Regions from separate parts of the Sporosarcina sp. P20a genome, predicted to be linked through region 2. Evidence: riboswitches for the same ligand, from Rfam matches in the RefSeq annotation. Region 2 holds a riboswitch; the other holds the start of a gene.
What was found. Region 2 has a riboswitch for FMN ahead of ribD (bifunctional diaminohydroxyphosphoribosylaminopyrimidine deaminase/5-amino-6-(5-phosphoribosylamino)uracil reductase RibD). Riboswitches for the same ligand answer to the same signal wherever they lie in the genome.

Region 1: it holds a riboswitch for FMN, as region 2 does, so the genes downstream of both, CSV72_RS01020 (ECF transporter S component) here and ribD (bifunctional diaminohydroxyphosphoribosylaminopyrimidine deaminase/5-amino-6-(5-phosphoribosylamino)uracil reductase RibD) in region 2, are expected to answer to the same signal.

The regions. Positions count from the first base shown of each region.
Region 1 covers NZ_PDYT01000001.1:191,411-207,555, forward strand. The annotation lists gene CSV72_RS00945 (spore germination protein) at 1-479, shown strand, start outside; gene lysA (diaminopimelate decarboxylase) at 566-1,891, shown strand; gene CSV72_RS00955 (GNAT family N-acetyltransferase) at 2,072-2,446, shown strand; gene CSV72_RS00960 (DUF309 domain-containing protein) at 2,443-2,952, opposite strand; gene CSV72_RS00965 (segregation/condensation protein A) at 2,989-3,720, shown strand; gene scpB (SMC-Scp complex subunit ScpB) at 3,734-4,345, shown strand; gene CSV72_RS00975 (D-alanyl-D-alanine carboxypeptidase family protein) at 4,342-5,346, shown strand; gene CSV72_RS00980 (pseudouridine synthase) at 5,454-6,185, shown strand; gene resA (thiol-disulfide oxidoreductase ResA) at 6,290-6,826, shown strand; gene resB (cytochrome c biogenesis protein ResB) at 6,842-8,500, shown strand; gene ccsB (c-type cytochrome biogenesis protein CcsB) at 8,491-9,675, shown strand; gene CSV72_RS01000 (response regulator transcription factor) at 9,780-10,499, shown strand; gene CSV72_RS01005 (ATP-binding protein) at 10,496-12,298, shown strand; gene CSV72_RS01010 (RNA polymerase sigma factor SigX) at 12,347-12,871, shown strand; gene CSV72_RS01015 (GerMN domain-containing protein) at 12,876-14,075, shown strand; FMN riboswitch at 14,148-14,282, shown strand; gene CSV72_RS01020 (ECF transporter S component) at 14,469-15,050, shown strand; gene CSV72_RS01025 (ferredoxin) at 15,698-15,955, opposite strand; gene CSV72_RS01030 (YpbB family protein) at 16,068-16,145, shown strand, end outside.
Region 2 covers NZ_PDYT01000005.1:60,480-76,624, reverse strand. The annotation lists gene CSV72_RS16720 (hypothetical protein) at 8-157, shown strand; gene CSV72_RS07385 (cysteine-rich CWC family protein) at 170-382, shown strand; gene CSV72_RS07380 (ferritin) at 396-896, opposite strand; gene cobT (nicotinate-nucleotide--dimethylbenzimidazole phosphoribosyltransferase) at 1,085-2,122, shown strand; gene CSV72_RS07370 (quaternary amine ABC transporter ATP-binding protein) at 2,168-3,415, opposite strand; gene CSV72_RS07365 (ABC transporter permease) at 3,412-4,230, opposite strand; gene CSV72_RS07360 (ABC transporter substrate-binding protein) at 4,384-5,376, opposite strand; gene cyoE (heme o synthase) at 5,920-6,831, shown strand; gene CSV72_RS07350 (M20 peptidase aminoacylase family protein) at 6,968-8,095, shown strand; gene CSV72_RS07345 (GNAT family N-acetyltransferase) at 8,107-8,925, shown strand; gene menC (o-succinylbenzoate synthase) at 8,939-10,051, shown strand; FMN riboswitch at 10,109-10,258, shown strand; gene ribD (bifunctional diaminohydroxyphosphoribosylaminopyrimidine deaminase/5-amino-6-(5-phosphoribosylamino)uracil reductase RibD) at 10,403-11,491, shown strand; gene ribE (riboflavin synthase) at 11,495-12,139, shown strand; gene CSV72_RS07325 (bifunctional 3,4-dihydroxy-2-butanone-4-phosphate synthase/GTP cyclohydrolase II) at 12,154-13,347, shown strand; gene ribH (6,7-dimethyl-8-ribityllumazine synthase) at 13,360-13,827, shown strand; gene metE (5-methyltetrahydropteroyltriglutamate--homocysteine S-methyltransferase) at 14,190-16,145, opposite strand, start outside.

The DNA.
Region 1 (16,145 bases), on a different contig from region 2:
GAGAAGTTCCGTTATTGGTCCAATTGTTAATAGCAGATGTCGGTATAGAAATATTACGGATGGCCGCAATCCATACACCGACACCGCTATCGACTGCCATGGGACTCGTTGCGGCTATTGTTATTGGGCAAGTGGCGATTGACGTAGGCTTGTTCTCTTCGGAAGTCGTATTATATGTGGCGGTTAGTGCCATTTTAACATTTGCGATTCCTTCATTTGAATTAAGTATTACGACAAAAGTGTTTAGGGTTTTCTTATTAGTCTCCACTGCATTACTTGGGGCTCCAGGATTTTTCATAGCACTTGCTGTCATTTATTATTATTTATGCTCATTAAAGCCGATGAATGTGCCATATTTGTGGCCGTTTACGCCATTCTTCCCGAAAGCTTTGTTGCGTGTATTGATTCGTTTCCCTATGACAATCGACGATCCACGGCCGTTTATCACGAAATCGCCGAACCGTGACAGGATGTCGTAAGGGTGTTCAGACATTCTGCATGTCGTTGCTACTTTCCGTCTTCTTGTGATAAAGTTATCTGAGAGAATTCGGAAGGGGTATGGGACATGCATCTTTATGGAACACAGGCAGTGAATGAAAACGGTCATCTGACAATCGGTGGAGTGGACGTTTCAGAACTGGCTTCACAATATGGAACGCCAGTCATGGTCTATGATACAGAGTTATTCAAAGAGCGTGCGCAGGCATTTAAAGAAACGTTTGAGAAAAAGGATATTAAAGCACAAGTTGCTTATGCGAGTAAAGCCTTTTCTTCAATCGCAATTTATCAGTTGGCAGAACAGCAAGGGTTATCCCTTGATGTTGTTTCAGGTGGGGAATTGTATACGGCTGTAGCGGCAGGATTCCCACGCGAGCGGATTCATTTCCATGGTAATAATAAAAGCAGAGAAGAAATAGTATATGCATTTGAAGAAAAAATTGGATGCATCGTAGTCGATAATTTCTTGGAAATCGACATGATCAAAGAAATTGCAGATGAACGAAAGCAAACAATGAATGTCTTAATCCGTGTAACACCGGGAATTGAAGCACATACTCATGATTATATTACCACAGGCCAAGAAGATTCAAAGTTTGGTTTTGATTTAAAAAATGGCCAAACGGATCAAGCGTTCCTAGCATTGCATGATCATGGATATATTAAATTCCTAGGCATGCATTGTCATATAGGCTCACAGATTTTTGAAACCGATGCATTCAAATTCGCAGCAGAAGTGCTAATGGATAGAATGGTTGAATGGCGGAAGAATTATCAATTTATCTGTCCTGTCTTAAATCTAGGTGGCGGATTTGGTATTCGTTATACTGAGGAAGATACGCCGCTTGAGCCAGCTGTCTATGTAGAAGAAATGGCAGATGTAGTGAAAAAGATGGCGCAGGAATGTGAGTATCCAATTCCTGAAATTTGGATTGAACCCGGCCGATCGCTTGTCGGAGATGCAGGAACGACCATTTATTCTGCTGGCAGTACGAAAGTTGTGCCGGGTGTCCGTACATACGTAGCAGTAGATGGCGGAATGTCTGACAATATTCGCCCGGCTTTATATGACGCACACTATTCCAGTGCGCTTGCTAATCGGATGAACGAGCCACATGACCAGCAATGGACAGTTGCAGGGAAATGCTGTGAGTCTGGCGATAAATTAATTGAAAATGCCGATTTACCCAATGTGGAAACCGGTGATCTACTAGCTGTCTTTTGTACAGGAGCCTATACGTACTCCATGGCCAGCAATTATAATCGTTTGCCTCGACCTGCCGTTGTGTTTGTAGAAAAAGGACAACATCAATTAGTGGTAAGACGCGAAACCTACGAAGACATCATTAAATTGGACCTTCCGTTACAATTAGATGAGAAGGAGAATTTCTGATGAAGAAGAAAAACATTATTCTTTTTGCTTCCATTGTTGCTGTCGCTATAATTTGGGGAGTCATCTATTGGTATTTGGTTGTCCCAGTGATCGATCCGCGCTATAAATAATGCGCTAGTTGAAGTAAGCGAGCTAATGGTGTAGACTGTACAAAGGATTTCTGAAAAGAAGGGGTTACTATTGAATCTTATTCGTTTTAAGAAGGCACAAGAGAAAATTGCTATGGGCTTTTTATCTTATATCCCTAGCGAAAAGATGTTATGCAAACTGCAAGAGACTGTACAGCAATATTTATGTGTTGAACAGTGGCAGCTATTTCTTTATAAAGAAGCAGAAGATTACATCGGATTAATAGGGGTAGAAGTCAACGACACTGACAAGACGTACACTGTACAGCATATTTCGGTCAATCCATCGTTTCGTGGAGAAGGAATTGCATTTAAGATGATGAAAGAATTGCAAGAAATCTATCCAGGGTACGGTTGTCAAGGTACTGACTTTACCGAACCATTTATACAAAGTTGTTTAAGGAAAGAAGAAGGCGCAGATCTTTAACCTCTGCCCTTCTTCTTTTCTTCACGTTGTAAAAGAATATCTGACCTGTCCCGTTGCATATGCTTATGAATAACAGACGCGCTGTCTTTAGGCAGTAATGCAATCAGAGGCTTGGATTTCTCTGCTTTAACTCTCAACCCTGGAGAGATCGGAAGTTGGAATGGATTAAAATCTTCATCTGATTCAATGCGTGTAAGGCAATGCTCCAGCTGCATGATGATTTCATCAATGGCCACTTCTTCAAGGTAGTCGCCAAATTGTACAGGCATTTCGCGGAAGCGTGTGATGGCTTTAGTTAAAGTACGAGAAGCACCTGCTGTATTTCCTCTGCGCCAATGGTATAATCCGGTAGCCATAAGAATATACCCTGTCAGTGGATGGTCTTTTGAAAAGTTCTCTTGTTCTTTCCAATATTCCTCCAGCACCTCATGGCATTCGAAATAATCTTGATTGTCGTTGAAATACACAATAAACTGTAGAAAAAGAGGATGGTAGTAAGGGTTCATCCAAATCATTCCTTTCTGGTTAGGTAGGTTGGTAAAATGAGTTATAGTGTAAAACTCGAAGTCTTCGAAGGGCCACTTGATCTGTTGCTACATTTGATCAATCGGCTTGAAATTGATATTTATGACATCCCCATGGCGGAGCTAACACAGCAGTACATAGAACATTTGCATGCCATGCGAGTTCTTCGATTGGATGAATTAAGCGAATACCTTGTACTGGCAGCGACGTTGCTGGAAGTAAAAAGCAAAATGCTGTTGCCGGTCAATGAAGAAGAGGCATTCATCGAAGAATTCGGTTATGAGGAAGATCCGCGTGAAGAATTGATCGCCCGCTTAATGGAATATCGGAAGTTTAAAGAAGCAGCAAACTCGCTTCGTGAGTCGGCGGCGCACCGTGATGAGCATTTCACCAAAGAACCTGAAGACTTAACGGATTATGGTGAACCGCTTGTAACAGAGTCAGAAGAACAGCTGAATGTTTTTGACTTGATTGGTGCATTTCAAAAAATGTTACACAGAAAGAAGCTGAAACTGCCTCTTACTGCGAGTATAACAAAATCCGAGCAATCTGTCGGGGATAAGATGTCATCGATCATGAGTAAGTTGGAACTATGCGGTGGAGAATGTGATTTTCATGCGCTTTTTGAAACGACGACTGTGCCCGAACTCGTATTAACCTTTTTATCGTTGCTTGAACTGATGAAGTTACAAGAAGTGAAAGTGCGACAAAATAATAATTTTGAAGAATTACGAATCTCGTTGATGTGAAGGGATGATAGGAATGGACATCGAAACACGTTTCGTCGGGATGACGGAAAGCTTTTTATTCGTAGCAGGTGAAGAAGGCTTATCAATTGCACAACTAGCTGCGCTATTGGAATGTGAAGAGCAAAAAGCAGAACAAGTACTTATATTCTTGCAAGCGGCGTATGACGACGATGACACACGTGGCATCACGTTGAAAAGTTACGGCGGGAGTTTCCGCTTGGTGACGAAGAGTAAATGGGCAGATGACATCAAACGAATGCTAGAAGATCCAAAACCTTCTACATTTACACAAGCAGCACTCGAGGTACTTGCCATCATTGCCTACAAGCAGCCTGTGACGCGTGTAGAGATTGATGACTTGCGTGGTGTAAAGTCCGAGCGAGCATTGTCTTCATTGGCCGGCAAAGGCTTTGTAGAAGAAGTAGGGCGCATGGATGGACCAGGTCGACCTATTCTATATGGAACAACCACTTTCTTCTTAGATCGTTTCGGATTGGCGTCGCTCGAAGATATGCCGCCACTATCACTTGACGAAGAACAAGAAACATCGGAAGAAACGGATTTATTCATGACGAAATTCCAAGAAGCATTTTCCATAACAGAAGAAGGAGGACATGATGCTTGAAAAAGATTTCGGTCATCGCTCTACTGATTATCGGATTATTGATGAATCCCGCAAGTAGCCATGCTATGGGTTCGTCTTATGCAGTGATAGACGGAGAGAATGGTAGGTTACTGATGGGATCAAATGAACATGTTCCACTTCCAATCGCCAGTTTAACTAAAATGTGGACGGCTTATACTTTTTTGGAGTTAAAGCCCAGTGAAGAGGAAACGGTCATTTCTTCACAAGCCGCGACAGCAGAAGGGTCATCCATTTATCTCGAAACGGGTCAAGTAATGAAGACAAAAGATTTACTGTATGGCTTAATGCTTCGTTCAGGTAATGATGCAGCGCAGGCGCTCGCTGAACATGCGGGTGGCTCACTTGAAGGATTCGTCTATCTAATGAATGAAGTAGCGCAAAGTCACGGCCTAGAGCAAACGCATTTCATGAATCCATCCGGTTTACACGGGGAGCATCATCTCTCTTCTGCGTATGACACGGCTAAAATGTTGTATTTTGCTATGAAGAATCCAGAATTTCGTAAGATAGCTTCTACAAAGAACTATCCTTTTGAAACGGAACAGGGGAAAAACAGTTGGCAAAACAAACATCGCCTAGTGATATCTGAACCGACTGCTGTTGCAGGTAAAACAGGTTTTACAAAAGCAGCAGGACGTACATTGGCTACCTATTTCGAAAAGGATGGCAAGTCCGTCATTGTCGTTACATTAAACAATGGAAACGATTGGCAAGTCCACAAGCAGTTATCCCAGCAAGTGTTTTCTGAATATCAATCGTATACAGCAGTGAAAAAAGGGAAGTATCAAGTATTTCCTCATATGACCGCAAAGTTAGATCAATCTGTTAAATTGCTCCTAACGAAAGAAGAGAAAAAAATGTTGTCCAATGTGTTACAGATTCCACAAGCAGATGAACAACAGAAAAAAGGCTTTTGGTCTATTTATTTAGGTACAGAACCCATTAAGACGGTAGCAGTAGATATCGTGACCGAAAAGTGAACAGAAAACATACTATTTCGAAGATTGCCCTACACAGGTCAGTCTTCTTTTCATTTGCCCCAAAGTGTGACATAATTTTTTCAGTATGTAACATCAAGGAGGAACCCATGGAAAGATTACAAAAGGTATTGGCACAAGCCGGCGTAGCATCAAGAAGAAAGTCAGAAAAACTAATATTGGACGGTTTAGTTAAAGTGAATGGTAAAGTCATAACGGAACTTGGCACAAAAGTTAGCAGAATGGACACAATTGAAGTGGAAGGTGTTCAATTGACAAAAGAAACACCTGTCTATTATCTGCTTTATAAACCACGCGGTTATATCTCAACAGTAGATGATGAAAAAGGTCGTAAAACAGTAATGGATTTAGTACCGGAAGTCAGCCAGAGAATATTCCCGGTTGGTAGACTGGACTATGATACATCAGGCGTATTGCTAATGACGAACGATGGAGATTTCTCGTATTTAATGACTCATCCAAAATTCGAAATTAAAAAGAAATATGTGGCAAAAGTAAAAGGAATCCCTTCCCGTGATGATCTCAAGAAATTGGAGACAGGAATTGAACTAGATGACGGCAGTACTGCTCCAGCACGTGTGAAAATGACAAGCTCGGATAAAAAAACGAATTCTGCAATTGTCGAGATCACCATTCATGAAGGACGTAACCGTCAAGTACGAAGAATGTTTGATGCAATTAATTGTCCGGTTCAAAAATTGAAGCGTGAAGAGTTTGCTAACTTGACTACACGCGGATTGAATGCCGGAGAAGCGCGTGAACTAACGAGACATGAATTGAAACAACTACGCGTGTTAGCAGAAACAGGAAAGATCGGCTAAGAAAGTGTCAAAAGTTCACAAACCTATCACTAGTGCCGAGCCAACTGATTTTATGTTTTGGTATAATAGCAGTTGGAACATAAATTAGACAGGAGGTTACATGATTGGCCAAAAAAAAAAGTAAAAAGACTATCAGGCTAATTAGCAGAGCAGCCCTTCTATTAATTTTAGCTGCAATTCTTATCTACGCAATTACTTCAAAAGATAAAGTGAAAGTCTTGGCGGAAGGTGATACAGCGCCTGATTTCGAGCTTGTAGATTTAGAAGGAAATGAACATCGGTTATCGGATTACAAAGGACAAGGCGTATTCCTGAATTTCTGGGGTACATGGTGTCCACCTTGTAAAAAGGAAATGCCTCACATGGAGGATCTCTATAAAGACTTTGAAGCGAAAGGTGTACATATCCTTACTGTCAACGTAGGAGAACCAAAAGTGAAAATAGAACTTTTTAGAGATGACATGGACCTTTCATTCCCGATGTTATGGGATAAGAACAAAACCGTTATGGATTTGTATAATATCAAACCATTACCTACAACTTTCCTCATCAATCCAGAAGGAAAGATTACGAAAGTCATTAAACAGGGAATGACAGAGCAACAAATTTACGAGTATTTAGAAAGCATTCAACCAAAGTAAGGAGATTGTTACTCAATGAGCAAAATCAAATGCCAATGCGGGCATGAAAATCCTTATGGTACAGAGCTTTGTGAGAAGTGTGGTCGTCCCTTATCTGAAAAAGCAAAGAAAAGTGATATTGTAGATATGCGCTACGAAGGATCTTCTAGAAGATCTCAAACCTATAAGAGTTCCATTGTCGATAAAATTTGGAACTTCTTCTCCAGTGTCAAGATTGGCGTTAGTATTATTGCGGCGGTATTAATCGCGTCAGCAATTGGAACCATCTTTCCGCAGAAGTTCTATGTACCTGCCACTACGCCGGAAGGCTATTTGGAATACTATGAGCGTTTGTATGGTACGGTAGGAAAACTTTATTATGAGCTAGGCTTATATGATATGTATAATAGCTGGTGGTTTAAAGTACTGGTCGGTATGCTTGCAACTTCTATTATTATCGCAAGTATTGACCGTGTGGTTCCGCTTTATAAATCACTTAAAAAGCAACGTACACGTCGTCATCCATCCTTTATGAAGCGTCAGCGGATTTTCGGAGAAGGTGATGTTCAAAATACAGAAGAGTCACTTGTAAAAGCAGAAGAGAAACTAAAAGCAATGCGCTACAATGTGAAAACGGAAAATGGCGCAATTTTAGCTGAAAAACATCGATTTTCACGTTGGGGCCCATATATTAACCACGTCGGATTAATTATTTTCATTTCGGGCATTCTGCTGAGAGGGATTCCTGGTTTTTATGTTGACGAAGCGATGTGGCTTCGTGAAGGGGAAACTCGTAATATCGTCGGAGCACCAGGTTATGTACTTGAAAATAAAAAGTTCACTTTAGAGAATTATACAAAAGAAGAAGCAGAAGAAGTATTCGGTGAGGCGTTGGATAAGAATGGCACGATCGCCAAATCATATACAACAGACGTTACATTGTATAAACAAGAAGAGGGAGCACTACCTGGTAGTGAAAGTCTTAAAAAAGTGGAGGATTACTCCATCAATGTCAACAAGCCATTGAAGTTTGATGGATATAATGTTTTCCAGATGGATTATAAACTGGACGAGCTTAAAAACATGACATTCCATTTGGTAAATAAATCTTCTGAAGAATCTCTTGGAGAATTTACGGTAAATTTAAGTGACCCAGAGAAGGAATATGATCTTGGAAATGGCTCTACTGTCAATATGCTCGGTTTTTATCCAGATTATGATGGAATTAAAGACGGGGAACCCTATTCGAAATCACCTGTTCCGAATAATCCAGCGTTCATTTTTCAAATGAACACACCGGATAAGCCAGAAGGTGAAAAGAGTTTCGTTGCAATTCGTCAAACGCTGGAAGTAGAAGAGAACGACTATGCGATTAAGTTCGCAGCTGCCGAGACTCGAAACATTTCAGGTTTAACCATCCGCAAAGATAAAACTTTATATATTCTCTTACTCGGTGGCCTAGTATTTATGATTGGTGTTATTCAAGGTATGTACTGGCAACATCGCAGAGTATGGATCCAAGAAGATACAGAAGGTCATCTATTGATTGCTGCACATACGAATAAAAACTGGTTCTCTTTACGAAAAGAGCTGGATACATTACGAGAAACTGCAGACTTGCCTGCTTATATAGATCGTCAGGATCCTGAGTTGGACAAGCCAGAACAGGAAGGGGACGAGGAAATATGGACTTAGTAACCATTAGTAGTAACTTATTATTTGTTTCATTTGTTGCTTATTTAGTAGCGACACTCTTTTTTGGAGGCGCTATAAAAAAGTCGAAATCAGAAAAAGCATATCATAATAGTAAATGGGGAACGATTGGTCTAGTTATTACAATCATTGGGTTCCTAACTCACTTAGGCTATTTCTTTACAAGATGGGCTGCATCAGGTCACGCACCACTTAGTAATATGTTCGAGTTTACAACTGCGTTCGGCATGATGCTCGTAGGGGCATTTATCCTGTTGTATATTATTTACCGAACACCATCACTTGGATTATTCGCGTTGCCCATTGCGATTATCATTATTTCATATGCAACGATGTTCCCAACTGATGTCACTCCACTAATTCCTGCACTTCAAAGTAAATGGTTGTTTATTCACGTAATCACGACGGTTATTGGTGAATCCATACTGGCGATCAGTGCAATAGCGGGTCTTGTATTCTTAGTGAAGAATATCGATATGACGAAAAAATCTAAATCACGCTTTTGGATAGAAGCAGTTATGTATACACTAGTTCTAGTTCTTGGTTTTGTCATATCTTCTACGACTTTCAAAGTCATGGACTATGAAGCAGAATTCACGTATATAGATAGAGATCAAGCACCAGCTGAAATTACGTATCACGTACCTCCGTTATTCGGAATGAATGAGTATGAAGCGATGACGCCGGAGAAAATGACACCTTGGGTTGAATTACCTCCGATTATCAATGCACAAAAAATGTCTTCTCTTGTTTGGTCTATAGCTGTAGGTTCAGTGCTTTACGTATTATTACGCTTAATCGCACGCAAACCTCTTGCCGCGGTATTCCAACCGTTGGCGAAGAAGGCGAATTCTCAACTGATGGATGAAATCGGCTATCGTGCTGTATTGATTGGTTTCCCCGTCTTCACGCTCGGTGCGTTGATTTTCGCCATGATTTGGGCACATGAAGCCTGGTCACGATTCTGGGGTTGGGATCCGAAAGAAGTGTGGGCACTCATTACATGGTTGTTCTACGCTGCATTCCTTCACTTGCGTCTATCAAGAGGTTGGGAAGGTAAGAAGTCTGCATGGCTTGCTGTCATCGGATTTGTTATTATCATGTTCAACTTAATTGCCGTAAACTTAATTATTGCAGGTTTACACTCATACGCATAATCTTCGACTGCATGACATTAATTGTCATGCAGTCTTTTTATTTCTTTTTATAGGTCAGTAATTGTACAATGGTGATAGAAGGTTGTCGAAAGGGGTAATGAACTGTGGAAGAAACTGTGAAGCTCTTAGTGGTGGATGACGAGGATCGCATTCGTCGCCTGTTGAATATGTATTTATCTAGAGAAGGTTATGAAATTGAAGAAGCAGTCGATGGAGCAGATGCATTAGAGAAAGTGTTTGCTGGACAATATGACTGTATATTGCTCGACGTGATGATGCCTGAAAAAGATGGCATGGAAGTATTAGCTGAACTGCGTGAAAATAAAATTATGACACCTGTTATTTTATTGACAGCAAAAGGTGAAGAAGCAGACCGTGTAAGTGGGTTTGAAAGTGGTGCAGATGATTACATCGTCAAGCCATTCAGCCCAAGAGAAGTAGTCTTACGCGTAAAAGCTATGCTCAGACGTTCTGTTGCATTCCCAAATGTGTCGTCTAACACAACATCGAAAGACTTAGTAGTCTTCCCGCAGCTGACGATTGATCATGATGCACATCGCGTAACAGCTGAAGGTAAGGAAGTTAATTTAACACCGAAAGAATATGAGTTATTATATTTCTTGGCGAAATCACCAGACAAAGTATTCGATCGTGAACAATTGCTAAAAGAGGTATGGCATTACGAATTCTTTGGAGATTTGCGCACAGTGGATACACACGTCAAACGGCTACGTGAAAAATTGAGCCGTGTTTCAGAACGGGCAGCGAAAATGATTGTCACCGTTTGGGGTGTCGGTTATAAGTTCGAGGTTCCAAACGAATGATTAGAATATGGAATTCAATTGTCGGGAAGCTATGGGCCACCATATTGCTTCTCGTTTCCTTTGTCCTGTTTATTGTCACTCTGTTCCTGTTAGAGTTTCTAGATAACTTCCATACGAAACAAGCAGAAGAGTCATTGCAGAGGGAAGCAACTACCATCAGCAAAATCGTCAATGATTATAATGGGCAAACGAATCCCTCCATGAAACAGTCTATGAACCAGATTATCGATGATATCTTGGATGTGGAGACCAATGCCATTGTCGTTGATCAACAGGGGGATGTGTTGTATTCATTCCATACGTCTTCAAGTAAAGATGAAATTGAAGATAAATTGCTATCCGAAGGCAGCTTATTCAAGTCGCCAGAATTGGGTAAGCAAAAAATGAAAGAAATGATATTGCCTTCATTGACAGAGAAAGACGTCATGGAGCAATTTTTGATTTTATCCTATCCATTCGAACGGGTAAGCGGTGAGCAAGCGAGTGTACTTATGTACCAAAGTCTTGATGCTGTGCACCGTACGACGAAAAGCACGACGAATATTGTCTTCCTATCTGCATTCATCGCATTTATTTTAACTACATTCTTTGCATTTTTCTTATCTACACGTATCACATTGCCGTTACGTAAGATGAAACAGGCGGCGTTTGAGTTGTCAAAAGGAAATTTCGATACCCATTTACCAGTTGCACAAAAAGATGAAATTGGTCAATTGGCAACTGCGTTCAATCAAATGGGACGGCAGTTGAAATATAATATTGAAGTAATTAAGCAGGAGAAAGAACAGCTCTCGAGCATTCTTACATCTATGACAGATGCAGTCGTGACGTTTAATCAAGATTATTCAATCCTTCTGAAAAATCCGCAAGCTGAGTTATTGTTGAAAAAATGGTATGGATATAATCAGAAAAATCATCATCCGTTGCCTAAAGAAGTTTTTCATATGCTAGAGCATGCCATTTCATTCGCCGAAGAAGTCGAGGATGAGTTGGAATTGGGTGGACAGTTTTATGTAATTTCCATCAGCCCGTTGTACAGTGAAAATAGTATTCGAGGAGCGGTGGCTGTATTCCGTGATATGACGGAACAACATAAACTGGATAAATTACGTTCGGATTTCATTGCCAACGTATCACACGAATTGCGAACGCCGATTTCGATGTTGCAAGGATATAGTGAGGCCATCATAGACGATGTTGTGAGCAGTGAGGAAGAACGGTTGGAAATGGTTCAGATCATCCATGATGAATCTAAGCGTATGAGTCGCCTCGTCACAGACTTGCTGAATTTGGCAAGAATGGAGTCCGGCTACATTCAACTAAATAAAAATCCTTTATCAATAGTAGAGTTCTTGGAACGTATGGTAACAAAGTTCTCGCAAGTAGCGAAAGATGCAAAAGTGGACTTGTCTTTGGAATCGGAAGAATTGAATACGCTACTGGTAACGGCTGATGAAGATCGGCTTGAGCAGGTATTCACTAATTTGATTGATAACGCCATCCGACATACTCCAGACGGTGGAGCAGTGACACTAGGTGTCTTCCGGTCTACTGGAATGCTTGATATTACCGTAGCCGATACAGGTGTCGGTATACCTGAAAAAGACTTGCCATTCGTCTTTGAGCGTTTCTATAAGGCGGATAAAGCAAGAACAAGAGGAAAAGGCGGTACAGGACTTGGTTTAGCCATTGCCAAAAATATTATGGAAGCACATAATGGGGCGATTTTAGCTACGCGTGGTAAAGAAAAAGGAACCATCTTTATCTGTTCACTTCCTTATGAACCAATAGACCAATGAAACTTTTCCTAAACTGAACCGACTACTATTATAGAGCGAGGGGATTGAATGGATGATTCCGTTTTTCAACGATTATATGAAGACTATAACGGTGACGTATTCAACTTCCTCACCTATTTGACTCGCAATCGAGAAGTAGCGGAAGATTTGATGCATGAGGTATATGTGCGTGTACTCAAATCATATGGCCGTTTTGAAGGGAAAAGCTCTGAGAAAACTTGGCTGTTTGCGATTGCGAAAAATGTCTCCATTGATTATTTCCGAAAACAATCCACAATTAAGAAACATGCAAATATTCATTTTGATTGGGAAACAGAGCAATTAGCTTCAACTGATCGCTTGCCTGAACATTTAATTGAAGCGGATGAAGAACAGAAGCAAGTGCTTGAAGCGTTGCACACATGTACGGGTGATCAGAAAATGGTCATCCTCATGCGGTTCTTTCAGGATCTATCAGTTGCAGAAACGGCTGAGGTCTTAGGTTGGACCGAAAGCAAAGTGAAAACGACACAACATCGTGCGATCAAAGCGTTGCAGGTGAAATTGGAAGTACGTTCCGTGAGGGAGGGGTGATGAGGTGAGCAAAGACAAGTGGAATGAAGACGATATTGAAAAACGTTTACGTGACATGCCGGTCGTTAAAGATCAGCGTACCAAAGACGAAATTTTGCAACGGTTAAAAGAAGATTCGAGACTTTCTGAATCGAAAGAGCCTATAAAAAAGCCTTCCAAGTCAAAATGGCCACCAATCATTGCAGCTGTTGCTGCCATTGTATTGCTCACCATCATCGTGCCGACATTCATTCAGCAAAATAATGAAGTATCGATGGATAAAGTAACGACAGAGGAAACAGCTGATACTATCGAGATGGAGAATAATGAAGAAATGCAGTCGAATGACGCGAGTGATGCATCCGTGTTTACAAGGCAAGTTTCAGCTCCGCTCTCGTACGCTGTCTATCCTGCTGACGTCCTGGATCACACAGCGTTTCATATTGGCCTGGCTACCGATCAGGCAACCATTGTTCCTATAACATTCCTAATACCGAATGAACGTCTTCCTGAAGGCTTAGGGGTATCGCCGGATGCAGTTGCACTGTATAATGAGTATGCGAATACAATAGATGAAGAAGCACTTGGATTTATAGAGTACCATCCGTATAAAGCGATGATCTCCTCAAACGGTAAGCAAGTTCAAATGAAGTTTACTGCAAACCATAACTATGACACGTCGAGTGCGACACTTGAGATGTTGAATTTATCTGTACAAGATACGTTTCAAGGATACGATGAAATAAAGTTTTTACAAGAAGATGCATCTTCAATAACGTTTGAACAAGTAGGTCAAGTGGATGAACCGATTGCCTTGTCAGGGGCGGTTTCGCATCAAGCCTACTATCGATTTTTAAAATCAGATGGAGAAGCGGTACTTTCCACTAATTTCGGCAAGGCCTTTGAAACGGTAGAACAAGCTTTGCGTGATATGAAGAAGTCACCAAATGATATCTATTCGACTGTGGTCCCTAAAGGAATAGACTTCACAGCCAAAGAAGTTAAAGGTATTGTTAACGTAAAATTTACTGATGTGCTTGATTTAGATAAAATGCAATCAGAAGAAGCAATGCAACTACTAGACGGAATCTTGCTGACGGCGGCAAGTTTCGATAAACAGGTAGAATTCGATCAAATCGCGCAGGAACAATGGAATCATTTTGACTTCACTCAACCATTGGAAAAACCGATGGGTTCAAATCCAAAGTATCTAATTAACGAATAATTCTGTTTTGTAAACTCGTAAAGTTTACAAAACAGTTTTTTTACGCTATAATAGGTTCATAATTAAATATTGATTCATCTTCGGGGCAGGGTGTAATTCCCGACCGGCGGAAATGAAGTAGAATACTACTTTTAGCCCGCGAGCTTAACAGCTGATTCTGGTGAGATTCCGGAGCCGACAGTATAGTCTGGATGGGAGAAGGTGAAGGTGCAGCCATCTTTTTGTGTACGCAAAAGTGGTGCTTGTTTCCTGACGGATAAGTTTGTAAATTATCTGTTCTTAACAGTGCATTTAACTCTCCCTAAAGCATTTATGCTTTAGGGATTTTTAGCGAACAACAGATGAGCCAGCCTTTCCTCTTTTGAAGTGAATCGCAAAAGGAGAGAGGAACAAGTGAATAACAAGAAGTTACGTAAGCTGATTTTGGTGGCGATTTTGGGAAGTATTTCAACTGTGCTAATGCAGTTCAACTTTCCGATCCCGGCAATGCCTGGATTTTTAAAGATCGATTTCAGTGAGATTCCTGCTGTTATGGCGATCATGACGATGGGACCTGTTGCAGGTATAGGCGTAGAGATATTGAAGAACGTCATGCACTGGTTCTTATCAGGAAGCCCGACAGGAGTACCGGTAGGAGAAGTTGCAAACTTTGTGACAGGTGTATTATTCATTATGCCAATCTACTGGATTTTCACGAAGTATCGTTCAGCTAAAGGTCTTGCATCAGGTTTGATCGCGGGTACGGTAGCAATGGCAGTAGGTATGAGCTTGTTGAATTACTTAGTGTTCTTGCCGATGTACACATACTTCCTTGGTATGCCAGCAGTTACAGGCGACTCGCTGTATCAGATGATCATATTAGGAATCTTACCGTTCAACTTGGTCAAGGGTATAATGCTATTAGCCATCACGTTGATGTTATATAGAAGCATGGAGAAGTGGATTCTTCAGCAACAAAAGAAATTATTGTTCTAAATCATAAAAGCGCCAGTCTTCCTGCAAACAGGGAAGGCTGGTTTTTTATGTAAGTGGAGAGTGGAGAGTGGGAAGTGTGGCAATTGTAACGTCATGGGATTTCCACTGCAGCTGGCGGACGCTTTCTGGAGGGGCCGCGTTGAGCCAACTAGTCACTTCGTTCCTTTAGTTGTCTCACCTGTCGGCCTGATCCTCCCGAAGTCGCCCCCATCTTCCGTTGCAATCCTTACATATAAAGTGGATATATGTATATCACACACTGTCGATAGTTTGTGAATTATTGTTGTCATTGAATTTATTTAAGTTCAATGTCAAATAAAAGCGCAGATTATGTCTCGTTTCAGGTAGAGATTATTTACAATCCTAGCTTTAGAGTGAAACAATAAGTGGCTACCCCATACTCTGCAGGGATTTTCGTTCCCAGCGGCGACTCCCGCGGGATAAGCATGAGCCTTGAGACCCCGCAGAAGCGAAGCGCCGAGAAGGCTCAAGCCATGCCCGCAGGAAAGCGTCCGCTCGGAACGGAAATACCCACCCCTATCCAAATACCAGCCTGATCATCTCAAGTATAGTTAATGATCTCTCCAATTGATTCATCAAATAAAAAAACAACACATCCAATAGTAGGAAGTGTTGTTGGGATTGAATCAATCTTCATATTTTAATGGATCGCCTTCGAAGGCCTCATCCGCAATTTTAATTGAATCGGTAGGGCAGCCATCATATGCATCCTCGAGATCCTCCATCAGTTCTTCTGGAACTTCAGTGTTTCCCGTGTTATCATCTAAAATAACAAATGCAATCCCCTCATCGTCATAATCATATATATCTGGTGCAGCAGCCCCGCAGGCCCCGCAAGCTATACACGTATCCTGATCGACAATCGTATATTTTTTGCTAGACATTTGTCTTTCTCCCTTCTTCCATTCACTCAACCTATTTTGTATCTACTCTATTCTAAAGCTGTTTTCATCACTTTTCAACAAAAAAACGTTATTTCTTCAGGAGGGAGCGCAAATGAGTTTTGATTCCATCTTACTAACGATCTTTCAACGCCTCCATGGTGAGCGTTCAGCGCAAGGAGTCTACCACATA
Region 2 (16,145 bases):
GGAATGTATGGAGTGGTTTAACTACGCAACATTTGTGGTCGCTTTACTAGCGGGTTTGTATTCAATGGAAAGTATGAAACGAAATAAGGAATTAGAAGATCGTGTAGAGGAGTTAGAGAAGAAAAATACGTCCGAGCTGGACAAGCATCGGTTGTAGAAAGGGGAAAAGATGAAAAGAGAATGTCCGATTTGCAGGGGGAATAACTTGTGTGGTACTACAATCGAGAGTGATGAGCGTTGTTGGTGTACTAAGAAGCTCTTTCCGGAAGAAGTGTTTCGACAAATACCAGAAGAACAACTGCACAAACAGTGTATATGTGAAACGTGTTTGAACCATATCACGGAAATCGAACAGGCAAGCAAGAGGTCTATGGACCGCTAGCTTGCCTGTTTTTTTATTCGGCTTCAAATGAACGTGTAGAAAGTTCTTTCTCGTATATGAACAGTGCGTTCTTATCTTCCCGGATACGCTTTAAATACTCGATATGTCTATCGAATGTCGCTTCCTCTTCTACTTGCTCGTCAAGGAACCAGTTCAAGAAAGAAATCGTTGCGTGCTCTTTTTCTTCCCATGCCATATCCATGATTTGATAAAATGATTTTGTTACTTCTTTTTCTTGTAATAATGCCACTTCAAACGTGTGTACTAAGTTATCAAAAGAAGTAGCTGGCGCAGGTGTTTCTGTAATAATCGCACGGATCCCACGATCATTCAAATAAGTGTAAATTTTCATTGCGTGATGGCGCTCCTCTTCTACTTGTTGTAGGAAGAAGTGCGCAAATCCACTGTAATTGCGATATTCACAGTAAGATGCCATGGATAAGTAGGTTTGTGCTGCGGCGAATTCATTGTTCATTTGTTCATTTAACGCTTGTGCTAATTTTTCACTAATCATGTGGATCGCCCCTTTTCTGATAGTAATGTAACTAGCGTAATGTGTGCCATATCCGCTAACTTCAGTATACCTTTAAACGACATTCTTTGCATACTAGATATTAAATTGGATACACATAATGGTCTACTGATATACTTAAAAGAGAACTAGAAGAATACTTATACATATTTAAGAAAGAAGGTCATCACTTGAAACAGTATACGATCCCTGCTTTAGACACATCAGCTGGAGTGGAAGCGAAGGCATATGTAGATACATTGACGAAACCTATTGGAAGTTTAGGGAAACTTGAAGAAATTGTGATTACATTAGCTGAGATACAAGGTCGAAAAATACCTAGCATTAATCAATTAGGTGTAGTAGTATTCGCAGCAGATCACGGAATTGTAGAAGAAGGGATTTCCGCATTTCCGCAACTTGTTACACGTCAAATGGTAGAGAATATGGCAGTAGGTGGCGCAGCAATCAATGTATTCAGCAGACAGCAACAAGCAGAATTTTCATTGGTTGACGTGGGTGTAATAGGGGACTCATTTTCAGAACCGGTGAAAGATCGGAAGATTCGACAGGGATCTGAAAACTTTCTACGCACCGAGGCGATGACCCAGGAAGAAGTGGAAAAAGCACTGAAGATTGGTTATGAAGAAGCGATTGCACTATTTGAAAAAGGTGTGGATTGCCTAGTAGTAGGGGAAGTTGGAATCGGTAATACAACGACAAGCAGTGCTGTAGTGGCGGCTATAACAGGACTAGATCCGGCAGAACTAGTTGGTTACGGAACAGGAATATCGTCTGATCAACATCTTCATAAAATTAAAGTAGTTCGGAAGGCACTAGCTCTTCATCAACCTAATCCTTCAGACGGCTATGATGTGCTACGTAAGGTCGGTGGTCTAGAGTTGGCTGCCATGGCAGGGGCAATGCTCGCGGCTGCTTCTGAGCGCGTACCTATCATTTTAGACGGCTTTATCTCGACTGCGGCAGCTTGTGTGGCGGAAACTATAAGCCAAGGCGCAACTGGATATATGTTACTTGGTCATCAATCGATGGAACCGGGACATCAAAAGGCATTTCAATATTTAGGAAAAGAACCTGTTTTGTCCTTGTCCATGCGGCTAGGCGAAGGTACGGGGGCAGCAGTTGCATTCAGTATCATTCAATCGGCTGTTTTGATGGTCAATGAAATGGCGACCTTTGAAAGTGCTGGCGTTTCGGGGAAGAATTAATAAAAAAGGGAAGAATGAGCAGCGATGCCCATTCTTCCCTTTTTGTTATTCAGTTACTTTAACTGTTTCGACGGGTGTAATCAGTATTTCCTCGTCTTCCTCTTCATCATCAGCGGAGTTGCTAATAATGCTTGAAAGTACATGAACCCGTAAAATAATACCTTCAATACGGTTCGTTTCATCTATAACGACAAGTGGATATTTAGAATCCAGTACACGTGGAATAATATCTTGAACATATTCCTCCGGAGTAGCGGTCAATACATCGGTTGTCATCACTTCTTCTAATGTTTTTTTGTTTTTGACACCTTCGATCGCACCGTCAATTGTTACCAATCCAAGCAACTGTCGTTCGCGATTTGTAATGAAGACACTGGAAATGCCGTGCTCTTCCATATTCTTAATCGCTACATGCAAACCATCTTTGCCGTTCATGACACTTAATGGTTTTGACATGATATTCATTGCTTGTAACACTTTCGAACGGTCAATTTCGCGAGTAAAGTCAATAATATAATCGTTTGCGGGTGTTTCTAGCAACTCTTCCGGTGTACCGATTTGCTCTACGTGACCATCTTTCATAACCGCTACGCGGTCACCGATACGGAATGCTTCGTTGACATCATGCGTGATGAAGATGATAGTTTTTTGGAGGCGTGTCTGGATATCTAAAAGTTCCATTTGCATCTCTCTGCGAATGAGCGGATCAAGCGCACTGAATGGTTCGTCCATCAAAAGAATATCAGGATCATTCGTCAAAGCACGGGCAATACCTACACGTTGACGCATACCGCCTGATAATTCATCAGGATACTGATTTTCATATCCTTTCAGTCCAACCGTATCGATATGCTTTTGTGCTATATCGCGGCGTTCGCTTTTTGATAAACCTCGGATTTCCAGACCGTATTCAATGTTCTCTATAACCGTTCTATGGCTGAATAATCCAAAGTGTTGGAAGACCATTGCGATTTTCTTCTGACGGAAGAATTTCAATTGTTCTTTATTGTATTTGACAATATTCTCACCATCTACATAGATTGCGCCTGACGTAGGCTTGTTCAATAAGTTGAAGCAACGGATCAGTGTTGATTTACCACTTCCGGATAGGCCCATAATTACGAAAGTTTCACCTTCCATGATTTCCATGTTGGCGTTATAGACACCTACAGTATGTCCAGTCTTTTCGAGGATTTCCCGCTTAGAAGCCCCTTTTTCAATCATTGGAATGATTTTCTTAGGGCGAGGACCAAAGATCTTGGTGACATTTTCTACTTTGAGTTTTACGGTCATGCTGATCTCCTCCCTGTACTTTGTAGGCGGTTTGCCACTCCATTTGTTAAACGGTCAATAATAATCGCTAAGAACACGATACTGATACCCGCTTCGAATCCTAGTGAAATATTAATTTGGTTAATCGAGAATAGTACACGTTCACCCAAACCGTGAGCACCAACCATAGAACCAACAACGGCCATGGATAAAGCCATCATCGTGGTTTGGTTAATTCCTGCCATCATAGTAGGCAGTGCCTGTGGTAATTGTACTTTCATCAACATTTGGTTTCGAGAAGAACCGAATGATTCTGCTGACTCAATCACTTCAGAATCAACGTTTCGAATACCGAGTTCTGTTAGACGGATAACTGGTGGTAACGCGTAAATGATGGTCGCAATAATTGCGGGAACGTTCCCAAGAGGGAAGAAGAATATTACAGGTATCAAGTAGACAAAAGTAGGCATCGTCTGCATAGCATCCAATAGAGGACGCATGATGACAGAAAATGTTTTGCTAAATGCCATCAAGATACCGACCGGAATACCGATTGCTAGGGATAGAACAACAGAAATGACGATAATAGCAACTGTTGTCATCGTATCTTCCCATAAATTAAAGGAACCAATCAAAAAGATAAAGGCGGCAAACATGATACCATTTAAAATGGAGTTTAAATACCAACCAAGTAGGAAAACAATAATCATAATGGCCCACCAAGGTGTTGCGAGTAAAGCGGTTTCAATCGTTCGGATAGTAGTGGAAGCAATAGTGAAGATAAAATCAAATAACCAACCAAAGTTCATTGCAAGAAAATCAATAAACTTCTCCACATAATCTCCTATAGGTATTCTAACGTTAGGGAATTCATTCATAGGCAGTAAGCTAGGACGTACTAGCTTGTCCCTCTCTTTCTCTACTTTTAGTATTAGTGCAAATTAAAAAGGGTGGAGCGGAAAGCGTCCACCCCGTAAATCTATGAAGTATTACAGTGCTGCTCTTACTTTCTCAGCAACATCTTCAGGCACCCATGAAGTCCAAAGTTCTTCATTTTCTTTCATGAACCATTTTGCAGTATCTTCTGGACTCGCTTCATTATCACCCATATACTCTAATGCTTCTTCTGTTAATGCACTGCTAGTTTCGTAATGGCTTAAGAACTCTACTACTTCAGGAGCTTGTGTTTTCAAGTCTTTGTGAACGCTGACGAAAACATCATTCGGAGGGAATGTGCCAGACTTGTCTTTATCCCAAGCCTCTTGATCAAATGGCTCGTCTTCAAGAAGAGTTAAATCGTATGTTGCAGTCACCCAAGTAGGGGACCAGTAATATCCAACCCAAGGCTCACCTTTTTTATATGCACTAGCTAAGTCCGCTACGATAGATGAGTCTGAACCTGGAGCTAAATACGTAAACTTTTCATTTAATCCATAAGTAGTTAACTTTTCATCTAAGTGTTTACTAACTATCCAGCTAGATGGTGCACCGATGATCCGTCCTTTATCCTTGTTTTCAGGATCTCTGAATAGTTCGGGATACTTTTCTAAGTCTTTAATAGTTTTCAAATCTGGAGCTACTGCTTCAATATTGCGCTCTGGATCGCCTTTAATAACGTATGTAGGAACATACAGGCCTTGTGAGTTATCGTCGAAGTTTGTCGAAACGGATTCAATGTCTCCGCTGTCAATTGCGTTTGTATACGCATCACCCAAGTTATCAGACCAAACTTCCGTATACACTTGTAGATCACCTTGCTGCAACGCTTGCAATGTTGCAGAAGAAGTACCATTTACTATCTCCGTGTCATAGCCATAGCCTTCTTCTAATATAATTTGTGCAATGCCGTTGTGGATACGAATACTATCCCATCCTGCATCTGCCAGTTTAATTGTACTAATTGAATCTTTGCTGTCACTATTACCGCACGCTGTTAATAGTAGTAATGTAAAGACAGATAAAAACAACATAATCCTTCTCAAAAAATCAAACCCTTTCTTTTTTATATTTTTTCATCACGAAATGCTGTTTTTTGCTCAGATCTCTTAAAATCAGACATAAGATATAATGTGCAGATAGTTCAAGAGATCAAGGAAAAACCATCATTTTTCTCGTGGTACTATTAAACGAGTTTACAGGATAATTAAATTAATATCAATTTAATTATTTAGAAAACTATTGATTACATGCGCTTTTAAAGAGATGTTTAGCTGTTTTTTTGTAATGAAAAAAGTAAACAGTGTTCGATGGATCATGGTGGGTGAACGGAGGTGCTAGCCTATAAGGGGTATAGGGTCAGGCTTTGTCGAATAAAGGAGACAAATGATAATTTATAGTATGCTGACTGTGTATAAAAAAGGGAAATTTATCATACAATATGTTTATTTATGCACTTCGGACAAATCTTTGTAACAGTTTATAAGGAATTGTCCTGATTTTTTGATTTTGCTTTTAAGAAAATGATATAGTTATATGTATCAATGGAAAAAATATTTAAATGTAACGTAAAAGGAGAACGGACCCATATGACGAAAGAAGCCCATATTGTTTCGAGTACGACTCAAAGCCGCTCGGCGTCTACCTTCTTCTCGGATATTAAATCATTAGTTAAAGGACCTGTACTCATCGCGAATATATTTCCGGTTTTTACGGGGTTTTGGTTGGCACTATATTTTTCAGGTATGACACTCACCGGTAACTGGGGTGTGTTTCTGCTAACCATGATAGGTAGCGCCTTTCTTGTTGCAGGTGCGCTTGTAATGAATAACTGGTTTGATTCTGATATTGATACGGTGATGGAAAGAACAAAAAACCGTCCGACTGTGACTGGTAATTTTGCTTTAAAAACCGTATTAAATATTGGTTTGATATTATCGGGAATTGGAATGTTATTATTATTATTCACTACATTAGAAGCGGCGATTTATGCATTTATCGGATGGTTTACGTATGTAATACCCTATACCATGTGGTCTAAACGCAAATATACTTTAAATACGGTCATAGGCAGTGTGTCAGGTGCAGTTACCCCTCTCATTGGGTGGGCAGCTATAATGCCGGCGGATCATGTTGTACCGATTGTTTTGGTCGCTATACTATTTATTTGGCAAATGCCTCATACATTTGCGATCGCTATGAAGAAGTACAAAGATTATAGTGCGGCTAATGTAGCGATGTTGCCTGTCGTTTATGGCTTTAATTTCACTAAACGCCAAATGCTCGTGTATGTACTATGTTTATTGCCGTTACCATTTTTATTAACAATGTTCGGCACTACATTCATTTTCATCGCGACATTGATGAACCTTGGATATATTGCGGCTAGTATCTACGGGTTTTATGCAAAAGATGATTATAAGTGGGCTAACTTCATGTTCTTATACTCAGTCAATTACATGACGTTATTATTTGGCATGATGATTCTTTGGACTTTTTAAACCATACGAAAAGACTTCCTTTCGCACGACGTGAAAGAGAAGTCTTTTTTATGTTAGAATTATTGAGAAGTTTGAAAAGTCAGGATTAAATAATTCAATATATGACAATGAATAGTAGATTTTGGGAGGCGCTTTAATGAATGAGCAAGTACAGTTACTGAAGCCGAAATTGGATGAAGTGTTTGCGCATTTGCATAGTCATCCGGAAGTGAGTTGGAAAGAAACAAAAACAACGGCATATTTGAAGGAATATCTTGAGCGTGAAGGATTTAATGTACATGTATTCGACGGAATAACAGGTTTATCTGTGACGATCGGTGAAGGTAAGCCGGTAGTCGGATTACGAGTAGATATAGATGCATTGTGGCAAGAAGTGGACGGTGTCTATCGAGCGAATCACTCATGCGGACATGATGGACATATGACAATGGGAATTGGCGCGTTGCTTATGGCTAAAGAACGCGGAATACCTCAAAAAGGAACATTAAAAGTATTCTTCCAACCTGCAGAAGAGAAAGGGAAAGGCGCACTAGCTGTTCTTGAACAAGGGCTGATCGATGATATCGATTACTTATATGGCGTTCATCTACGGGCTGAAGATGAAATGGCTGACGGTTGCTCCGCTGCCTCACTGCGTCACGGTGCAGCTAAAATGATTAGTGGAACGATAAAAGGAACGGAAGCACATGGCGCAAGACCGCATCAAGGAAAGAATGCCATTGAGGTTGGAGCTTCGTTAGTGGGAGGTTTACAGTCCGTTCATTGTAATCCAATGGTTTCTCATACAGCGAAGATGACGATGTTCCAAGCGGGAGGCGAATCTGCGAATATTATACCGGGAAATGCAAAATTCAGTTTGGATTTACGCGCACAGGAAAATGATGTGATGGATGAATTATACGAAAAGGTAGAACGTGTAATTCAAGCGATAAGAAATCAATACGATGTAGAAATCAACTATGAAGTAATGGCAGAAATGGTCGCAGCGGAAGTAAATTCTGAGGCAGAAGATCTAATGTATCAGGCGATTGCTAAAGTAGTGGGTGAAGAGAAGACTACACGTACCGTTGTAACACCTGGAGGAGAAGATTTCCACTTTTATTCTGTAAAACGCCCCACTGTCAAAAGTACAATGCTAGGTTTGGGGTGTGGCTTAACGCCAGGACTTCACCATCCGCAAATGACATTTAATCAAGACGCGCTGGCAACGGGAGTTGAAATTTTGACTACTGCCATCGAATTAACATTCCAATCTAAAAAATAGAAGGTGCCAGTATGATGAAGGATTTAGAGGTCAGAAAAGTGACGGCTATCGCAGATATTCATTCCATGCAAATGCTTGAGAAACAAATTTGGGGAATGGAACCAATCCCTGTCCATCAGACCATTACAGCGGTCAAAAATGGTGGATTGATTGTTGGGGCGTTTCTAGAAGAGCGAATGATCGGCTATTCTTATAGTTTTGCAGGTTATTCGAATGGCCAAATATATTTGTGCTCTCATATGCTTGCGGTTGATGAAGAATTTCAGATGAGAGGTATTGGCAAGTTGTTAAAAGAAGAGCAACTACGTCTTGCGCGCGAAATGGGCTATCGGTTAATCGTCTGGACATTTGATCCTCTTGAAAGTCGCAACGCCTACTTGAATACTTCAAAATTATACGGTGTGTGTTATGACTATATAGTGGATTGCTATGGGAAAATGGACGATGGGTTAAACAAAGGCTTGCCGACTGATCGTTTTCAAGTTGCCTGGTGGATTGATAGTCCGCGTGTGTTGGAGAAATGGCAACCTAATCTTGAATATAGTCGTCCCTTTCCAATTCACTTGAGTGATGAGGCGCACCCGGTCATACAATTGCCAGAAACGAATGAATGGTTACAGGCGGAAGCGATAGAAGTACCAGTTCCTAAACATATTCAATTGATCAAGCAAGAAGATCCGTCATTGTCTTATGAATGGCGAATGAAGACGAGAACTATATTTCAGCAACTGAGTGGCGAAGGATTTGCTTTGATTGATGTATGCAGAACAGAAGAATCTGTACAATACTATCGGTTCTGCAAGAAATCCATTATTCCGTTGCAAAATTAAAGGAGCTTATCCAATGAAAATTAATTCGGTTACACTTCGTAGAATGAACATGACGATGAAACATCCGTTTACTACAAGTTTCGGAACGATTCAGAAGAAAGACTTTCTGTTGGCGACTGTCGCAGACGCGGATGGTCATGAGGGATGGGGAGAGTCTGTCGCGTTTACGGCACCTTGGTATAGTGAAGAGACGACAGAAACGACGATTCATATGCTGCGCGATTTCTTGATTCCAGCAGTACTTGGCAAAACTATTACACATCCCGATGAAGTAAGTGGCTTATTTGGACATATCCGCAAAAATAATATGGCTAAAGCAACAATTGAAGGGGCGATATGGGATGTATATGCGAAGCATCAACATATGACGCTCGCCGCAGCACTCGGAGGGAAACGTCAACGTATTGAAGTCGGTATCAGCATTGGAATTGAAGAAAATGTTGAAGATTTATTGGCCAATATTACAGACTTTATAGAAGAAGGATATAAGCGCATTAAAGTGAAAATTAAACCGGGGTATGATGTGGAAGTGATTCGCGCCATTCGACAAGCCTATCCTGATGTACCATTAATGGCGGATGCGAACTCGGCTTATTCGCTAGACGATGTAGAGTTGTTGAAAGAACTGGACCAGTTTAATTTGATGATGATTGAGCAACCACTCGCTTCCGATGATATTATCGATCACGCAACACTGCAAAAACAAATTAAGACACCGATTTGTCTGGATGAAAGCATTCATTCGTTGGAAGATACACGTAAAGCTATCGAATTGGGTAGTTGTAGAATTATTAATGTGAAAATTGGTAGAGTGGGTGGCTTATCAGAAGCGAAGAAAATCCATGATTATTGTGCAACAAAAGGTATCGATGTATGGTGTGGCGGCATGCTGGAATCGGGTATTGGCCGAGCGCAAAACATCGCCTTGACGACATTACCTAATTTCACGTTGCCAGGCGATACAGCAGGGTCTTCACGTTATTGGGAACAAGATATTATTACACCAGAAGTAGTGGCTACTGAAGGTTATATTACAGTTCCGACCGAAGATGGTATAGGGTATATTCCTAACATGGAAGCAGTGGAACAATTTACAGTCGACAAATGGGTATTTTTATCTGAATAATTATTCAGCTGTTGTTATTTAGTCATCATATGTGCTAGACTCTTAATTAATCGAATATGTTTCCTTCGGGGCAGGGCGTAATTCCCTACCGACGGTGATGAGCTTACAGGCTCTTAGTCCGTGACCCGGATGCTTTATATAAAGCAGAAGGTGGATTTGGTGAAACTCCAAAGCCGACAGTTAAAGTCTGGATGAGAGAAGGAACAGTGCGTATATACTACATGTAATGAATTTTTCATTACTGTTTATAACGTTTATTTAGTCATGGTTACAAGCCCCGCATAGTCTTTTGCGGGGCTTTTTGTATGTAGAATTGTCACTAGAGGAATACCGTAAGTGGAGTGTTGCTCAATGAATCAGAATCATATGGAAATGGCTTTGCAACTCGCAGAAAATGTGGCAGGTCAAACCTCTCCTAACCCTCCAGTAGGTGCAGTCATCGTAAAAGATGGCCGAATTATTGGAATGGGTGCACATTTACAAGCGGGAGAGCGCCATGCAGAACGAGTCGCACTTGATATGGCGGGAGCAAATGCAACGGGTGCTGATTTGTTTGTAACGCTGGAACCTTGTTCACACACTGGTAAAACTTCACCTTGTGCTGATGCCGTTATTCAAGCGGGTATCAAACGTGTCTTCATCGCAACAACGGATCCGAATCCGCTTGTAGCAGGTAAGGGCATTGCAAAACTTCGTGAGGCAGGAGTAGAAGTAACCGAATCGGTTTCCGTTGAACTTGCTAAAAAACTATACGAACCATTTTTTCATTTTATTAAAACTAAAACACCTCATGTGACAATGAAAACAGCTATGACGATAGACGGTAAGATTGCGACTTCAAAAGGAGATAGTAAGTGGGTGACGAGTGAGCAAGCACGACTCGATGTCCATCAGCTTCGCCATACGCAAGATGCAATTTTAGTAGGTGTGCAAACGCTTCTTCATGATAATCCTCTTCTCACCACCAGACTGCCCCTAGGTGGACAACATCCTATTCGAGTTATTTTAGATACATCTTTACGAACGCCGGAATCTAGCCAGATCATTCAAAATGCAGAAGCACCGACGTGGATTTTTTGCGGAAAATATGCGGAATTATCACGTGAAAAGTTACTCAAGAAACCGCATGTCCAGATTATCCGAATGCAGAAACCTCAACTAATTGTAGAGGATATTCTACTAGAGCTAGGAAGACGTAGTGTCATGACGTTGCTCGTAGAAGGTGGGGCGGCTATTAATGCTTCATTCGTAAAAGCGCGAGCCGTGCAGAAAGTCATTTGCTATGTAGCGCCCAAATTACTTGGTGGAATTGGATCTTTGACACCGATTAGTGGACTGGACCCCCTATTGATGAGTGAGGCTCTTCCATTAACATTTGAAAGTGTGGAAATGATGGGTCCGGACATTAAAATCACAGCTGTACTGAAAGAGAGTGATTGAACAGTGTTTACAGGAATAATTGAAGAGATTGGTTTAGTTCAGCAAATACAACCTGGCGCTCAATCTATGACTCTAACGATCTCTGCATCTCTTGTATTGACAGATGTGAGAGTTGGAGACAGCATCGCGGTCAATGGTGTCTGTTTAACGGTAAAGAGCTTTTCAAAAGATCGGTTTGCGGCGGACGTTATGCCTGAAACCGTATCCTCTACATCCTTACGACAATTAGCAACGGGAAGTCCTGTGAACCTAGAGCGAGCACTCGCAGCAAATGGCAGATTGGGTGGACATTTTGTCACGGGACATGTAGATGGAATAGCTACAATCCGTGACAAGCGAACTGTTGATAATGCGTTATATATACGCTTGTCCTTGCCGCAAGGATATAATCCCTATTTATTACATAAAGGCTCAATCGCGTTGGATGGTACTTCATTGACGATCTTCGAAGTGAAAGATACGGATATAACGATTTCGTTAATTCCGCACTCACAGGAAATGACCGTCATTGCGAAAAAGCAAGTAGGGGATATAGTCAATTTCGAATGCGATATGCTCGCTAAATATGTTGAGAACATGTTGCGAAAAAGATTAGATACAGATCAAACGATGTCGAAAGACTTTTTACAACAACACGGATTTATGTGAAGGAGTGAATGAAGATGTTTCATACAATCGAAGATGCGTTAGAAGATTTACGTCAAGGTAAAGTTGTCATCGTGGTGGATGATGAAGACCGAGAGAATGAAGGGGATTTCGTGGCATTGGCCGACAAGGTTACACCTGAAATTATCAACTTCATGGCAACAAAAGGTCGAGGCTTGATTTGTGTACCCGTAACAGAACAAAAAGCAAGACAACTAGGTTTGCAAATGATGACCGATAATAATACAGATTCACATGGTACTGCGTTCACGATTAGTGTCGATCACAACTCTACACATACTGGAATCAGTGCGTTTGAACGAGCAGATACAATCGTTAAAATGATGGAACCGAATGCAACAGCAGGCGAATTCAAACGTCCAGGGCATATATTTCCACTTGTAGCGAAGTCAGGTGGTGTACTAGAACGTACAGGACATACTGAAGCTGCAGTGGATTTGGCACGACTGGCAGGCAGCGCGTCGGCCGGTGTGATTTGTGAAATCATGAGTGAGGACGGAACGATGGCGCGTGTACTGGAGTTACGTCAGATGGCGGAAGAGCTAGATTTGAAACTAATTACTATTCAAGACCTCATTCATTATCGTCTACAACGAGAGCAATTAGTCATTCGTGAAGCAGAGATTAAGCTGCCTACAGATTATGGCGATTTCCGGTTGGTCGGCTATACCGAAACTATGACAGGCAAAGAACATGTTGCATTAGTAAAAGGCGACGTTACGACAGAAGAGCCGGTCTTAGTGAGAGTTCATTCAGAATGTTTAACAGGTGACGTTTTTGGATCATGCCGTTGTGACTGTGGTCCCCAACTGCAAGCTGCTCTTTCTCAAATTGAAGAAGAAGGGCGCGGTGTATTGTTGTATATGCGACAAGAGGGCAGAGGAATAGGTTTGATCAATAAACTAAAAGCCTATGAACTGCAAGAACAAGGCTATGACACGGTAGAAGCGAATGAAAAACTCGGTTTTGCTGCTGATTTACGTGATTACGGTATCGGTGCACAAATTCTACGGGAACTCGGTATTACGCAAATGCGTTTGTTAACGAATAATCCAAAGAAAATCGCCGGTTTAAAAGGGTATGAATTAGAAGTGGTTGAACGCGTCGCAATCCAACTACCGTTTAATAAAGCGAACGAAAAGTACTTACACACAAAGGCGGAAAAACTAGGTCATTTATTAACTTTATGAGGAGAGATGAAAATGGGTAATTTATTCGAAGGACATTTAGTAGGTACGGGTTTAAAGGTAGGCATCGTCGTTGGACGGTTTAATGAGTTCATTACAGGGAAGTTACTTTCAGGTGCACAGGACGCGTTCAAACGTCATGGTGTAGACGAGGCAGATGTAGACATAGCATGGGTGCCAGGCGCATTTGAAATCTCATTGATCGCAAAGAAAATGGCGGATTCAAAAAAGTATGATGCAGTCATTACACTAGGCACGGTCATCCGTGGTGCGACTCCTCATTTTGACTTTGTTTGTAATGAAGTGGCAAAAGGTGTTTCACAAGCTGGCATGCAATCGGGTGTCCCGGTAATCTTCGGCGTACTCACAACGGATACGATTGAGCAATCAATCGAGCGTGCAGGGACTAAGGCGGGGAACAAAGGCTGGGACGCAGCAGTGTCTGCTATTGAGATGGCGAACTTGGCGAAACAGTTTGACTGATTAGTGAGTAGAAATAAAAAAGGATGTTCCTGAAGTTACTAACTTCATGGGGCATCCTTTTTTTGTGTTGTTAAGTTTAGAAGTATGTTTAAGTTTAAAAGCGAGTGCTTGGGAAGGGTTAGTGAGTTTGTGTGTGCGAAGGGATGAAAGCTCCAGCTGGCGGACGCTTTTCCATGGGCTCGCGGTGAGCCAACCAGGTCGCTAGCTCCCTTTTGGTTGTCTCACCGCGGGCCCTCCAGAACGCGTCCCCTCCGAAGCGCAAAATCCCTTTCGAACACCAATGCCAGCTACTCTTTAAGTAAACTCTCCATGAAAAAACTATCTAAGAAACCAGTATAGTTTCTTAGACAGTTCTAAATTCATTATTTTACCCCAACTACGCCTAGCTTTTCACGTGCTTGTACAGTAGCAACCACCATATTCTTTAACGCGGCAATTGTCTCTTCGCGCTTTCTCGTCTTCAAACCACAATCTGGATTGATCCAAAACTGGTTAGGCTCTAGGACTTCAAGACCTTTATTGATAATTTCTGTCATCTCTTCGACTGCAGGGACGCGTGGGCTATGGATGTCATAGACGCCTAGACCGATTCCTTTATCGTAATGGTACTCATTGAAAGCCTCGACCAAGTCGCCGTGACTACGAGAAGTTTCGATAGAGATTACGTCTGCATCAAGTGCGCTAATCGCTTCGATAAAGTCGTTGAAATCACAATAGCACATATGCGTATGAACTTGTGTCGTATCCTCCACTGAAGCAGTAGATACGCGGAATGCATTAACAGCCCAATCTAGATAGTGTTTCCATTCTGTTTTCTTCAATGGTAGACCTTCGCGAAGTGCTGGCTCGTCGACTTGGATCATATGAATACCAGCTGCCTCAAGCGCTTCGATTTCCTTACGCAAAGCAAGTGCGATTTGGTTTGTCACTTCTTCTCTGGACAAGTCATCACGAACGAATGACCAATTTAAAATGGTTACAGGCCCTGTAAGCATTCCTTTTACTTCATGATCAGTAAGAGATTTCGCGTAAACAGATTCTTCAACAGTCATTGGCTTCGTGAACGCAACATCTCCAAAGATAATTGGTGGCTTAACACAACGTGAACCGTAGGATTGTACCCATGCTTTTTCAGTAAAGACAAAGCCGTCTAACTTTTCACCGAAATATTCCACCATGTCCGTACGTTCAAATTCACCATGCACCAAGACATCAAGTCCCAAGTCCTCTTGAATATCAATCCATTCTTTAATTTCAGCATGAACGAAGTCTTTGTATTGCTGATTCGTAATTTCGCCTTTTCTCCATTTATTCCGTGTAGCCCGTACTTCTGGTGTTTGTGGGAAACTACCGATTGTAGTAGTGGGAAGGAGCGGCAATTGGAATTTTTCCTGTTGCTTTACTTTACGCTCCGCAAATGGAAGATTCCGCTTACTATCAGAAAGTAGACTTCCGGAAGTCGCTTCACGGACTTCTTTATTATTGCGTGCGGGAAGGGCGTTAAATGCAGTCAATGCTGCTTCACTGTTTTCAAATACATTAGTGAATTTTTCTTTTCCGTATTGTAGAGCTGTTTGAATAGCTTTTATTTCTTGCAACTTCTCGTCGGCGAATGCTAATGCGTTCAAGATAGTTGGATCTAGTTTCTGTTCCGAGCGAGTCGTCACAGGTGAGTGGAGCAAGCTGCATGAAGGTTGAATCCACAATTTATCAAGTGAGACTTGCTGATGGATAGTTTCAGCCAATGTTAGTTTTTCATGTAAATTTGATCGCCATACGTTTCGTCCATCTATAATCCCTGCTGCAAGCACTTTGTCTCCAGGGAAACCATATTGCTTCAGATTTTCCAGATTTTTCTCGAGCCCGTGGACGAAATCGAGCCCGATAGCTGCAACTGGTAACGCGATTGTTTCTGTATAATGTTCTACTGAATCGAAATATGTCTGTAGAAGAATGTTCAGTCCGCTCAGATTCTTCGTCAGCTGTGAATAAATTTCTGTAACGGTCTTCATTTCATCTGAGCTAATCGATGTACATAGAATAGGCTCGTCGATTTGAACCCATTGTACACCTTCATCCTGTAATTCCTTTAGTACTCTTTGATAAAGTGGAATCAGTTGTAGGATGATGGATGGTACATCTTTATCTTCAAACCCTTTAGATAATTTAAGTAATGTATAGGGGCCAAGTAGAACAGGTTTACCTTCAATACCTAGTTCTTTCTTTGCTTCACGATATGCAGCTAGTGGTTTGTTTTCAGTCAGTTCAAAACGCTGACGTTCGTATTCTGGCACGATATAGTGATAGTTCGTATTGAA